DNA from 3 places in the Neorhizobium sp. LMR1-1-1.1 genome. Region 2 is predicted to be linked to each of the others. Evidence: predicted binding sites of a transcription regulator. Region 2 holds the regulator's gene; each other region holds the start of a gene.
What was found. The regulator LexA, encoded in region 2, represses DNA repair genes until DNA is damaged. The targets are predictions, from matches to a motif close to TGTTCNNNNTGTGTTCNG.
Positions count from the first base shown of each region.

Region 1: MRBLMR1_RS16790 (energy-coupling factor ABC transporter ATP-binding protein) is a predicted target of LexA. The motif match lies at 1,233-1,250, and genes of this name have one in related genera.
Region 3: MRBLMR1_RS12165 (ImuA family protein) is a predicted target of LexA. The motif match lies at 1,870-1,887, and genes of this name have one in related genera.

Region 1 covers NZ_JBEGHE010000025.1:761,401-764,650, forward strand. The annotation lists gene MRBLMR1_RS16785 (CbiQ family ECF transporter T component) at 1-490, opposite strand, end outside; gene MRBLMR1_RS16790 (energy-coupling factor ABC transporter ATP-binding protein) at 490-1,176, opposite strand; gene MRBLMR1_RS16795 (winged helix-turn-helix domain-containing protein) at 1,286-2,476, shown strand; gene glgB (1,4-alpha-glucan branching protein GlgB) at 2,480-3,250, opposite strand, start outside.
Region 2 covers NZ_JBEGHE010000001.1:1,261,468-1,264,717, reverse strand. The annotation lists gene MRBLMR1_RS06100 (VOC family protein) at 1-828, opposite strand, end outside; gene lexA (transcriptional repressor LexA) at 1,027-1,740, shown strand; gene MRBLMR1_RS06090 (ComEC/Rec2 family competence protein) at 1,721-3,250, opposite strand, start outside.
Region 3 covers NZ_JBEGHE010000022.1:23,155-26,404, reverse strand. The annotation lists gene tnpB (IS66 family insertion sequence element accessory protein TnpB) at 1-146, opposite strand, end outside; gene tnpA (IS66-like element accessory protein TnpA) at 125-535, opposite strand; gene MRBLMR1_RS12175 (alpha/beta family hydrolase) at 909-1,091, opposite strand; gene MRBLMR1_RS12170 (hypothetical protein) at 1,088-1,333, opposite strand; gene MRBLMR1_RS12165 (ImuA family protein) at 1,955-2,707, shown strand; gene MRBLMR1_RS12160 (Y-family DNA polymerase) at 2,628-3,250, shown strand, end outside.

The DNA of each region.
Region 1 (3,250 bases), on a different contig from region 2:
GGGCGTAATGTGCGTCCCGGATGACCTCGTAGCGGCTGAGGATTTCCGGCACGAAACGGATGACTAGCCCGATCGAAAGCCCGACATCCCGCGCTTTCAGAATGCCCAGCCGCTCCAGCGGCATCGCAGCCCTGGTAATCACGTCGATGAAATCGCCGGTCGTCGTCGTTGCGGTGACAAGGCTGGCGAAAAGCGCCAGCGCCGCCAGCCGGAAAAACGCGGTCAGTCCTTCGGCCGTGCCATTGAAAGTCACCGTAAACAGCGCAACGGCGACAACGATCAGTGCAAACGGGCGCATCCGGCGCCAGATTTCCGCAGCGCTGATCCGCAGCAGCGCGTGGCCGGCAAGGCCTGCAAGCGCTGCACTGGCAAGAAATCCTGCATTGTCGATCATGAAGAGAACGAGGCTGATGACGGCCAGCGCCGCCAGCTTCACAGCCGCCGGAAGCCGGTGCAGAACGCTGTCGCCATTGATATGCAGCGAGCGCATCAGGCTGTCGCTCCGTGCATCGCCCTGTACTGGCCGATGACCTCGCCCGGCTTGCCATCGGTAGCGATGCGTCCTTCATGAACCAGCAGCACGCGGTCCAGACCGGCCACCAGATCGAGATCATGGCTGATGACGATCACGTCTTCCGGCAGTGTGTGGATCGTCTTTTCCACCAGATTGCGGTTCTTCAGGTCGAGCTGGTTGGTGGGCTCGTCCATCACCAGAATTTTTGGCTCGGTAACCAGCACCGAGGCCAGCGCTGCAAGCTGCAACTCTCCGCCGGAAAGCTCGTGCGCGCGCCGGTCTCCGAGATGTCTTATACCGAAACGGTCGAGTATGGCATCGACCGCCGCCGTCACCTCCGGCTTCGGCAGTTTGCGTGACTTGAGGCCGAGCGCGATATCTTCGCGGAGCAGCGGCAGGATGATCTGGTTCTGCGGGTTCTGGAAAATGAATCCGCTTTGTCCGCGCGCTTCGTCTTCGTTTGTCACCGTATCGAAACCGTTGACCGTGACCTGGCCGGACGATGGCTTGACCAGCCCGTTGATCATTCGCGCAAGCGTGGTCTTGCCGGAGCCGTTCAGCCCGATAATGCCGACCCGCCGCCCGCTTATCGTCAGGTCGAGCGGATGGATGACGGTGCGGCCGTCGAAGCGAACCTCGACCTTTTCAAAGTGGATATCCAAACCTGATCCTCAAAATCCTCTCGCGTCTATAAACCGCCATCGGCAACAAAGGAATTCGGAACAAAAAAAGAACATTGCAAAGGTTGCATGAAGCCCATAGTCTCCCGCCATGGCTATTTTGATCGACAACGAGCAGGCACGACGGATCTTCCTGGAACGGCAGCAGCTTTGCGCTCCGCCCGGTCGCGCGCTGGCCAAGGCCGGGCTCTTGCAACTGATCGACGATCTCGGCTTCGTCCAGGTGGATAGTATCGCCACCGTCGAACGCGCGCATCACATGATCCTGTTTTCCCGTAACCAGACCTATCGACGGGAGCATCTGACCGCGCTTCTCGAAAAGGATGGCGAGCTTTTCGAGCACTGGACCCACGACGCCTCGATCATCCCGTCGAGGCTTTTCCGCTATTGGAAACACCGCTTTCGTCGCCGTGAACCTATCCTCGCGGAGCGCTGGCGCAAATGGCATGGCGAGGGCTTCGATTCCGCTTTCGACGACACATTCCGGCATATCGCCGAAAACGGGGCCATCATGTCCCGCGATATGAAGGTGGAGGACCACAAGTCCGGCGGCTGGTGGAATTGGCATCCGAACAAGACGGCGCTCGAATATTACTGGCACACCGGCAAGCTGGCGATCGCAGGGCGGGTCAACTTTCAAAAGGTCTATGATCTCACCGAACGCGTCATTGCCACCCATCATCACGAACCTGAAGTCGATCATGATGAATTCGTCGACTGGGCCTGCCGCAGCGCGATGAAAAAGCTCGGTTTTGCCACATCCGGTGAACTCGCCGCCTTCTGGGATATCGTCACGCCGGAGGAGGCGAAGGCCTGGGTGGCAAGCCACCGCGACGAACTGACCGAAGTGGTGATCGAAGCCGCTGACGGCAGCCGTCCGCGCGCTTCCTACGCACTTCTCGGGTTTCCCGATCACCTCGGCGACATTCCCGATCCACCGGCTCGCATCCGGGTGCTGAGCCCGTTCGATCCGCTGCTGCGCAACCGTGACCGCGCCGAGCGCCTGTTCAATTTCTTCTACCGTATCGAGGTTTTCGTGCCCGAGCCGAAACGGCAATACGGTTATTATGTTTTCCCGCTTCTGGAAGGCGACCGGATGATCGGCCGCATCGATATGAAGGCCGACCGCAAGGCGGGCGTGCTCGACGTCAAGCGCCTTTGGCTCGAAAAGGGCGTGCGGGCATCGGCCGGACGACTGGAAAAGCTTGATGCGGAGCTGCAGCGGGTGGGCAGGTTTGCCGGTGTCGAAAAGGTTATTTATCAGCCCGTTTGGCGAGAATAGTGATTACCTCCGCCACCTCAGAAACACCGTCGAAAGTGGCGGGAGGTCAAGCGCGATCGAGTATGGCTTGTCGTGCTGCGGTGAGCGTTGTCCCCAGGCATCCATCTGGCCGAAATTCGAGCCGCCATAGATTGCTGCATCGGTGTTGAGGACCACCTCCCAGCGGCCGTCTTCCGGCACCCCCACACGGTAGCCGTAGCGCGGCACTGGCGTCATGTTCGACATGACCAGCATATGTGATGAACGGTCCTGTGATGAGCGAAGCATGCCATAGACGGAGTTTTCCGCGTCATCCGCCACGGCCCATTCAAATCCCTCTGGATGCAGGTCGCTGAACTGCAGCGCCGTCTCGGTCGCATAAAGCCGGTTGAGGTCGCGAATGAGGAACTGGATACCGGCATGCTCCGGCCGGTCGAGGAGATCCCAGACGACCGAAGCGTCATGGTCCCATTCGCTTTCCTGACCTATCTCGCTGCCCATGAAAAGCAGCTTCTTGCCCGGATGTCCCCACATGAAGCCGTAATAGGCGCGCAGGTTGGCAATCTTCTGCCACCGGTCGCCCGGCATCTTGCCAAGCATCGAGCCTTTGCCATGTACCACTTCGTCATGGGAAATCGGCAGCATGAAACGCTCGGAATAGGCATAGATCATCCCGAAGGTCATGCCGCCATGTTCATACTTGCGATAGACCGGGTCGTCCGAGACATAATGCAGAGTGTCGTGCATCCACCCCATATTCCACTTGAAATCGAAGCCCAGCCCGCCGTCTTCCGG
Region 2 (3,250 bases):
CACGAGAACGCGACCATCCCGGCGAATGAATGCGACGTCATTAGCAGCAAGGATGATCTCTGTCACGGCCAGATCAAGACTGCGAAAGATCACGGCCTCCCCTACCAACCCGGCTGCCACCCCTTCGACAGGAAGACCGAAGTCATGCGCAATTTGCTCGCGCCTGAGAACGCGCACGGCTCCCGTTTCAGCCTGGAACACCAGTCCACCTTCAACTTCGACACCCGGCGCTCGCAGCACATTGTCCAAAAAGGCAACCGAAGCATGCGGATCATCACTTGCCAAAACGACTTCCTTCAAACCTGCGACCGCATTGGCATGGATACGCAATTCAGCCATATCCTGAGGGAAAGACACCAGCCGCTGACAAGAGAAAGCAAAGAAATCAGCCACATCATCCATCGCGGCAAAAGCAAGCCGGAAACGAGCCTCGACCTCATCACCGTCCGGAGACTTTACAGCTCTGCCGAATTCGAGGGGCTCGCCGCCGGAAATTCCGGCTGCGACATAATGCCGATGATCGCTCGATGCGTCGTCGCTGGAGACCACGATGGCCGACAAGCCTTCACGTCCGCGGCGACCGCGATAAGCCAGATCGCGCTCGACAAAGACATTGCCTTTCTTGGCATGAGCCCCCGCCTTGCGCCTGTCCGCAACAGCCAGTGGCTCCAGATAGGTACCGTCTTCAAAAAAAACACAGGCATTGGCCGTACCGAAGGGATGCACGCCGTCAGGCGCGACAGTGAAACCCAAAGACGACAGCCGCTCGCGTGCCTTGCCGAGATTTCCAACAGGCAAAACGAGATGATCGATATTCCTAGCAGTCACACATGTCCCCCAGACTTCTGATCCGCTAGGCGTAGATTGGGCAGACCGCCGGGGAGCGCAAGTAGATTCCGACTGAGAACGTCATTCGGCATCCAAGAAACTGATTATATTGTCACGAAAATTTAAGGACTTGCGGAACACATATGGAACATATAGTGTTCGTTCTGCATTTGTTTCAAATCTGAAGGTGCGCCTCACATGCTGACTCGCAAGCAACAGGAACTGCTTTTGTTCATTCACGAACGGATGAAGGAGTCGGGCGTACCTCCGTCTTTCGATGAAATGAAGGACGCTCTCGACCTTGCGTCGAAGTCGGGCATCCATCGGCTCATCACGGCACTTGAAGAGCGCGGTTTCATTCGCCGTCTCCCCAACAGAGCGCGCGCACTCGAGGTCATCAAGCTTCCCGAAGCCTATGTTCCCACGCTGCAGCCGAAACGCGGTTTTTCACCGAGCGTGATCGAGGGAAGCCTTGGCAAGAAGCCGGCGACGCCTGCTGCCCCGCCTGTCTCCGCCAATGACAGCGCGTCTGCAAGCGTGCCGGTCATGGGCCGCATCGCCGCCGGCGTACCGATCTCGGCAATTCAGAATAATACCCACGACATTTCCGTCCCCGTAGAGATGTTGGGATCCGGCGAGCATTATGCGCTTGAAGTCAAGGGCGACTCGATGATCGAAGCCGGAATTCTGGATGGCGACACCGTCATCATTCGCAACGGCAACACCGCCAATCCGGGCGATATCGTCGTTGCACTCGTGGATGATGAAGAGGCCACACTCAAGCGCTTCCGCCGCAAGGGTGGCTCAATTGCGCTGGAAGCGGCAAACCCGGCTTACGAGACACGAATTTTTCCACCGGATCGGGTCAAGGTCCAGGGCAGGCTCGTCGGCCTCATTCGCCGTTATCACTGACACCGGAATTGTTGCCAACATCAGTTGGCGCTTCTGATCGATAATCCGTTCCTGCTTGATCTGAGACAGCAAACTGCGCCTCAAGACGGCCACTCGATTTTGGTTTGGAAATCCATTCCGGCAGATACGGGTCATAGAGATTGCGTCGCCAGTCGTATTGGCGATGAATGGTCCATGGGCGAACCGTGCCAGCCATTGCTGTCGTGACATTCCATTTTCCGGCTGCTGCCGCCCCGGAAAGATCGATTTCAATTGACCCTGTCTTGCGCAGGCTGGCGCCGCTCAGCATCGGGGTACCAGACCGACAGGAATGGAAACGCGCACGCGGCGCGATAACAAGGCCGGCAACGTCGCAAGCCGCACCGGCATAACGGCCATCATCAACAACAACGACCAAAACACCTTCCGGTGACATGAATGCGCACCAGGCCTTGAGCTGACATGAGAATCTGACACTCCCTGCCTCCTTCATCAGCCGCTGCGCTTCGACCAGAACAGGTTCCGGAATTCTTTCACCGGAAGACCCGGCCATATTTTTTAGAATTTCACTTTCCAACATCTCCGACATAGCCAGCACTGGAAGCTGTCGCGCATACATCCACTGCCCATAGACGAACTCGGAGGGACGTTTCCTGTTGGCGGCAACACGTTCTGCATCTCGATAAGCAACGAGGTTCCCATCTTCAGCGATGAGAAGACTTGATTGGGCGTGTTGCATCCCCATCCAGAACAGGGCTGCAGCGGTAAACAGGAAAGGCAAGCCCGAATAGCGAAGCCGTGTCCTGAGGAGCGTCAGTAGCAGAAAACCGCAGACCCCAAGCGGCAAAAACCAGGGGTGCTGTTCTCCGACGACAATGTCCCCGCCCCATCCCGCTACATGCTTCGCGATCAAGATGACCCATTCGAGGCTCCAGGCCATGATCCCGATGAAGGGAGCATCGAGGCCGAAGGGCATCAACAACATCGCAGCAAGCCCGGCCGGCATCACCAGGAAGCTGATGATCGGCATGGCAGCCAGGTTCGCGGCAAGCCCATAGGTGGCGACGCGATGGAAATGCTCGACGGAAAACATCGTCGTCGCAAGACTACCAATCAGCGATGTCGCGATAATGCCGGCGATAAAGCGCCAGCCAACGGCAGCCCATGTCACCAGAGGATGACGGATGGGAAATCGCTCCCGCTCTTCCGTTTCAGGGCGTCGCGACCAAGCCGCATAACCGGCCACGAGCGCAACCGTGGCAGCAAACGACATCTGGAAACTTGGCCCCAGAATTTCCGAAGGCGTCCAGATGAGGATGATCAGCGCAGACAAGGCTACATTTCGCAAACTTATCGAGGGCCGGTCCAAAAGCACGGCAACAAGTATCACCGCCATCATGATATAGGCGCGCTGGGCGGATACACCGAAGCCCGATACCAGATAATAGGCCGTAACCATTGCAAGCGCCCCGCCGGCGGCAATCTTCTTGATTGGCAGGGCCTGTGCGAGGCCAGGGAAAAGAGCAAAGAC
Region 3 (3,250 bases), on a different contig from region 2:
AGGTGACCGCACATCGGGTCGCGCTTCAGCGCCTCCTGCACCATCAACGACAAACCGGGGAAACCTTTGCGCATATCGGTGCGGCCCGTCGCCAGCCAGACCTTCACGCCACTCGGAACCGGGATCATCGTAGCCCCAGCACGCAATCGAGAATCCGGCCAAGCGCTTCCGTATCGATGTCGCTATCCACGCGGACGCGTCGGCCCCGACCAAGTTCGATTGTTACATCACTGCGCTTCCGACGAGGATGGGATGTCGCAGGCGGTTCCGATTGAACGGCAGGCACGGCCGGAACCGTTTCGGCCACTATCACCGGCACCAAGGTGGTTGCCGTCTCGGTGCTCTGCTCTTCGACTCGGCAGAGCTCCTTGCGCCAACGGAACAACTGGCTGACATGGATACCTGCCGCGCGAGCAATCTCAGAGATAACCGCACCTGGCTCAAAGCAGGCCGCAACGAGGCGCTCTTTGTCTTCGGGTGACCAGCGCCGACGGCGCTCTACGGACGTGATCACCTCAATTGGATGCTTCGTCATATGACTACTCCTAGCGTTACCACTAGGACTGGCAGTCAGCAGGCCGTCATCGCAAGACGGCCTTCACCGTGCGCTTACATTCCGTACGGCACTCAGTCGGCGCTGGGAAAGCATCCGCCTTCTTCAGAACATCGGTTTCAGCGTTCGCGGTCCCCCGGTTCCGCGATCGATAAACGTTGCTTTGAAAGAGTTCATCATGAACACAGGCACAGTATGATGGTTCAAGGCGAATGCGGTCGCTTCTGCGCTCACCGCCGGTTGCTATTTTGTGATCAAGCAGAGCCGAGCTGGTTCCGGCGGCAAGTTGCGAAGAACAAGCCGAGGACTAAAGGCTATTCTTTAAAGATTATGCCTGTTAGAGCGACCCTGCCCACTAATCAAACTCGAAGCGAATGACCTGCAAGCCCTGATCGGACAGCGCCTGTGTGATGGCCTCCATCCACTGCGTGTCCATCGCACCACCGGCACCATGAGCCAGGAGGATTGTGGTCTTTGCTTTATTCGGACCTGCAACCAGAAATCGATGCGTCATGGCAATCCTACCGGTTTGCTTCATCGGGCCTCATCGATCCGTCGCTGCATCTCGACGTCAGTCATCGCATTTTGCTGCTCGAGCAGATATCGTTCGACATCGCCACCGCATGCTTCCTTGATCTCGGCAATAGTGAAGCCCTCGGACTCGCCGCTCTCAACCAAGACCTTTGCCTGATCTCGGAACTCCGCCTTGTTCTCATGAAACCCCGGCGAGTTGATAATCTCCTGGACGCGATCATCCAGCCAGTCGTTAACATTAGCCATTTTAAGCTCCTCACTATCAACAGGATCTGGGGCAGTTCATGCCCATGGCAAGCGGACGTTCTTTTGGACTGATCGACAACAAGGTCGGTTTCAATCTCGTTTGGCCGAATGCGCTGAAGACTTAAGACAGGGGAAGCGCGTATGACATTGGTCGCCATCGGCGCTGATCAAGCGATCGCATCCCATCGCCGCCATCCGCCGCAACCGTGCAAAAGTCATCCCCGCGCCATGCCTACGGACAAGGACTTTCCGCTCGAGCGTGTCTAACCGTCCGCAAGCCCGGCATTCGACCTTGATCACGGGCTCCTTTACCTGCCTCAGCGTCGTGGCGAGATCGAAAACCGGGGAGTGATTAGGCTTCAAATGTATGCCCTGCCAAATTCTGGAAGTAGACGTGGTCGTCTCAAATTTTCTTTTTGGCTGCCCTGTGGTCGACCGCCGGCCTTAGCTAACTGATTCGAAACCGGAATCTGCAGAATCTCTAAAATCATGAGACTGTATTCCTATTTTTCACTCGCTTGACTCCTCTTCCGTAACGGAACAGATACAGAACATCAACTGTTCTGGCGGCATGATGTCGTCCTATTTCAACCAACGCGAACCGGAAGGAATCCGCGACCGATGTCGGCTGTCCGCGCTCAAGTCCTTGCTGATCTGCGCGAGCGCATCTCTTCCATCGAAGGGGAGGGCGCGAAGAAAGCGGGCTGTCTTCCTTTCGGGATCGCGGAGATCGACGCCATTCTTCCCGGTGGCGGACTGGCCAACGGGGCTCTGCACGAGTTTGCTGGTGGCGGTTCGGGAACGGTGGATGGTGCCGCGGCCGCACTGTTTGCAGCCGGGATTGCGGCCAGAACCAAGGGACCGGTGGTCTGGTGCCTGACGCGGCCGGACCTGTTTTTTCCGGCGCTGGCGCAAGTGGGGTTGCACCCGAAGCGGGTGATCTTCGTGGAGAGTGACAGGGAAGAAGATGTTGCCGCCAACATGGAGGAGGCCTTGTCGTATGGCGGGCTCGGCGCCGTCGTAGGCGAGATGGTGAGGCTGCCTATGGTCGTCAGCAGACGGCTTCAGCTTGTGGCCGAACGAACCGGAACCATTGCTTTGGCAGTACGGCGATGGCGGCGGCAAACGGAGGCAAACGACTTTGGGCAGCCGACGGCATCCACCACGCGATGGCGGGTGAGCGTGCTTCCGTCGCAAGAGCTCCCGGTTCCCGGGATCGGACGGCCTCAATGGTTTCTTGAGTTGATGAGATCGCGTGCGGGCGAGTGTGCTGAGTTTTACGTCGGAGCGTGTGATGACAAGGGTCGTATCCATCTATCTTCCGGATCTGGCCACGGACAGGATCAGACGGGACGATCCCGCTATTCCGGATGACCGCCCGATCGCCGTCATCGCCAGTAGCGGTGCTAAGCGCTGGGTGTCTGCTGCCGATAAGGCCGCCCGACAGATCGGTGTTAGGGTGGGAATGCCGGCCGCGAAAGCACAGGCGATCTTTCGGGGGCTTATGCTGGTTGATGGGGATCACGCGGCCGATGCCTTGGCGCTGGATCGCCTGGGGTTGTGGGCGCTTGGCCTTTATTCGCCGATCGTGGCAGTCGACGGCATCGATGGCCTCGTGCTCGATACGGAAGGTGCCGATCATCTTCAGGGTGGAGAGCAGCCGATGATCACCGGCATCGTCAACATGTTCCGTGCCAGAAAGCTCACCGCAAGGGTCGCAATCGCAGACACCTGGGGCGCGGCGCATGCCTGCGTGCGTGCAATAAGGCGCGATACCGTCATCGTACCGCGCGGCGAGATTGTTCGCGCAGTAGAAAAGTTACCGATCTCCTTGCTCAGGCTTCCAGAGAAGGTGGTGCAGGATCTGCGGATCCTCGGCTTCCAATCGATCGGAGAACTTTCGAATACGCCAAGGGC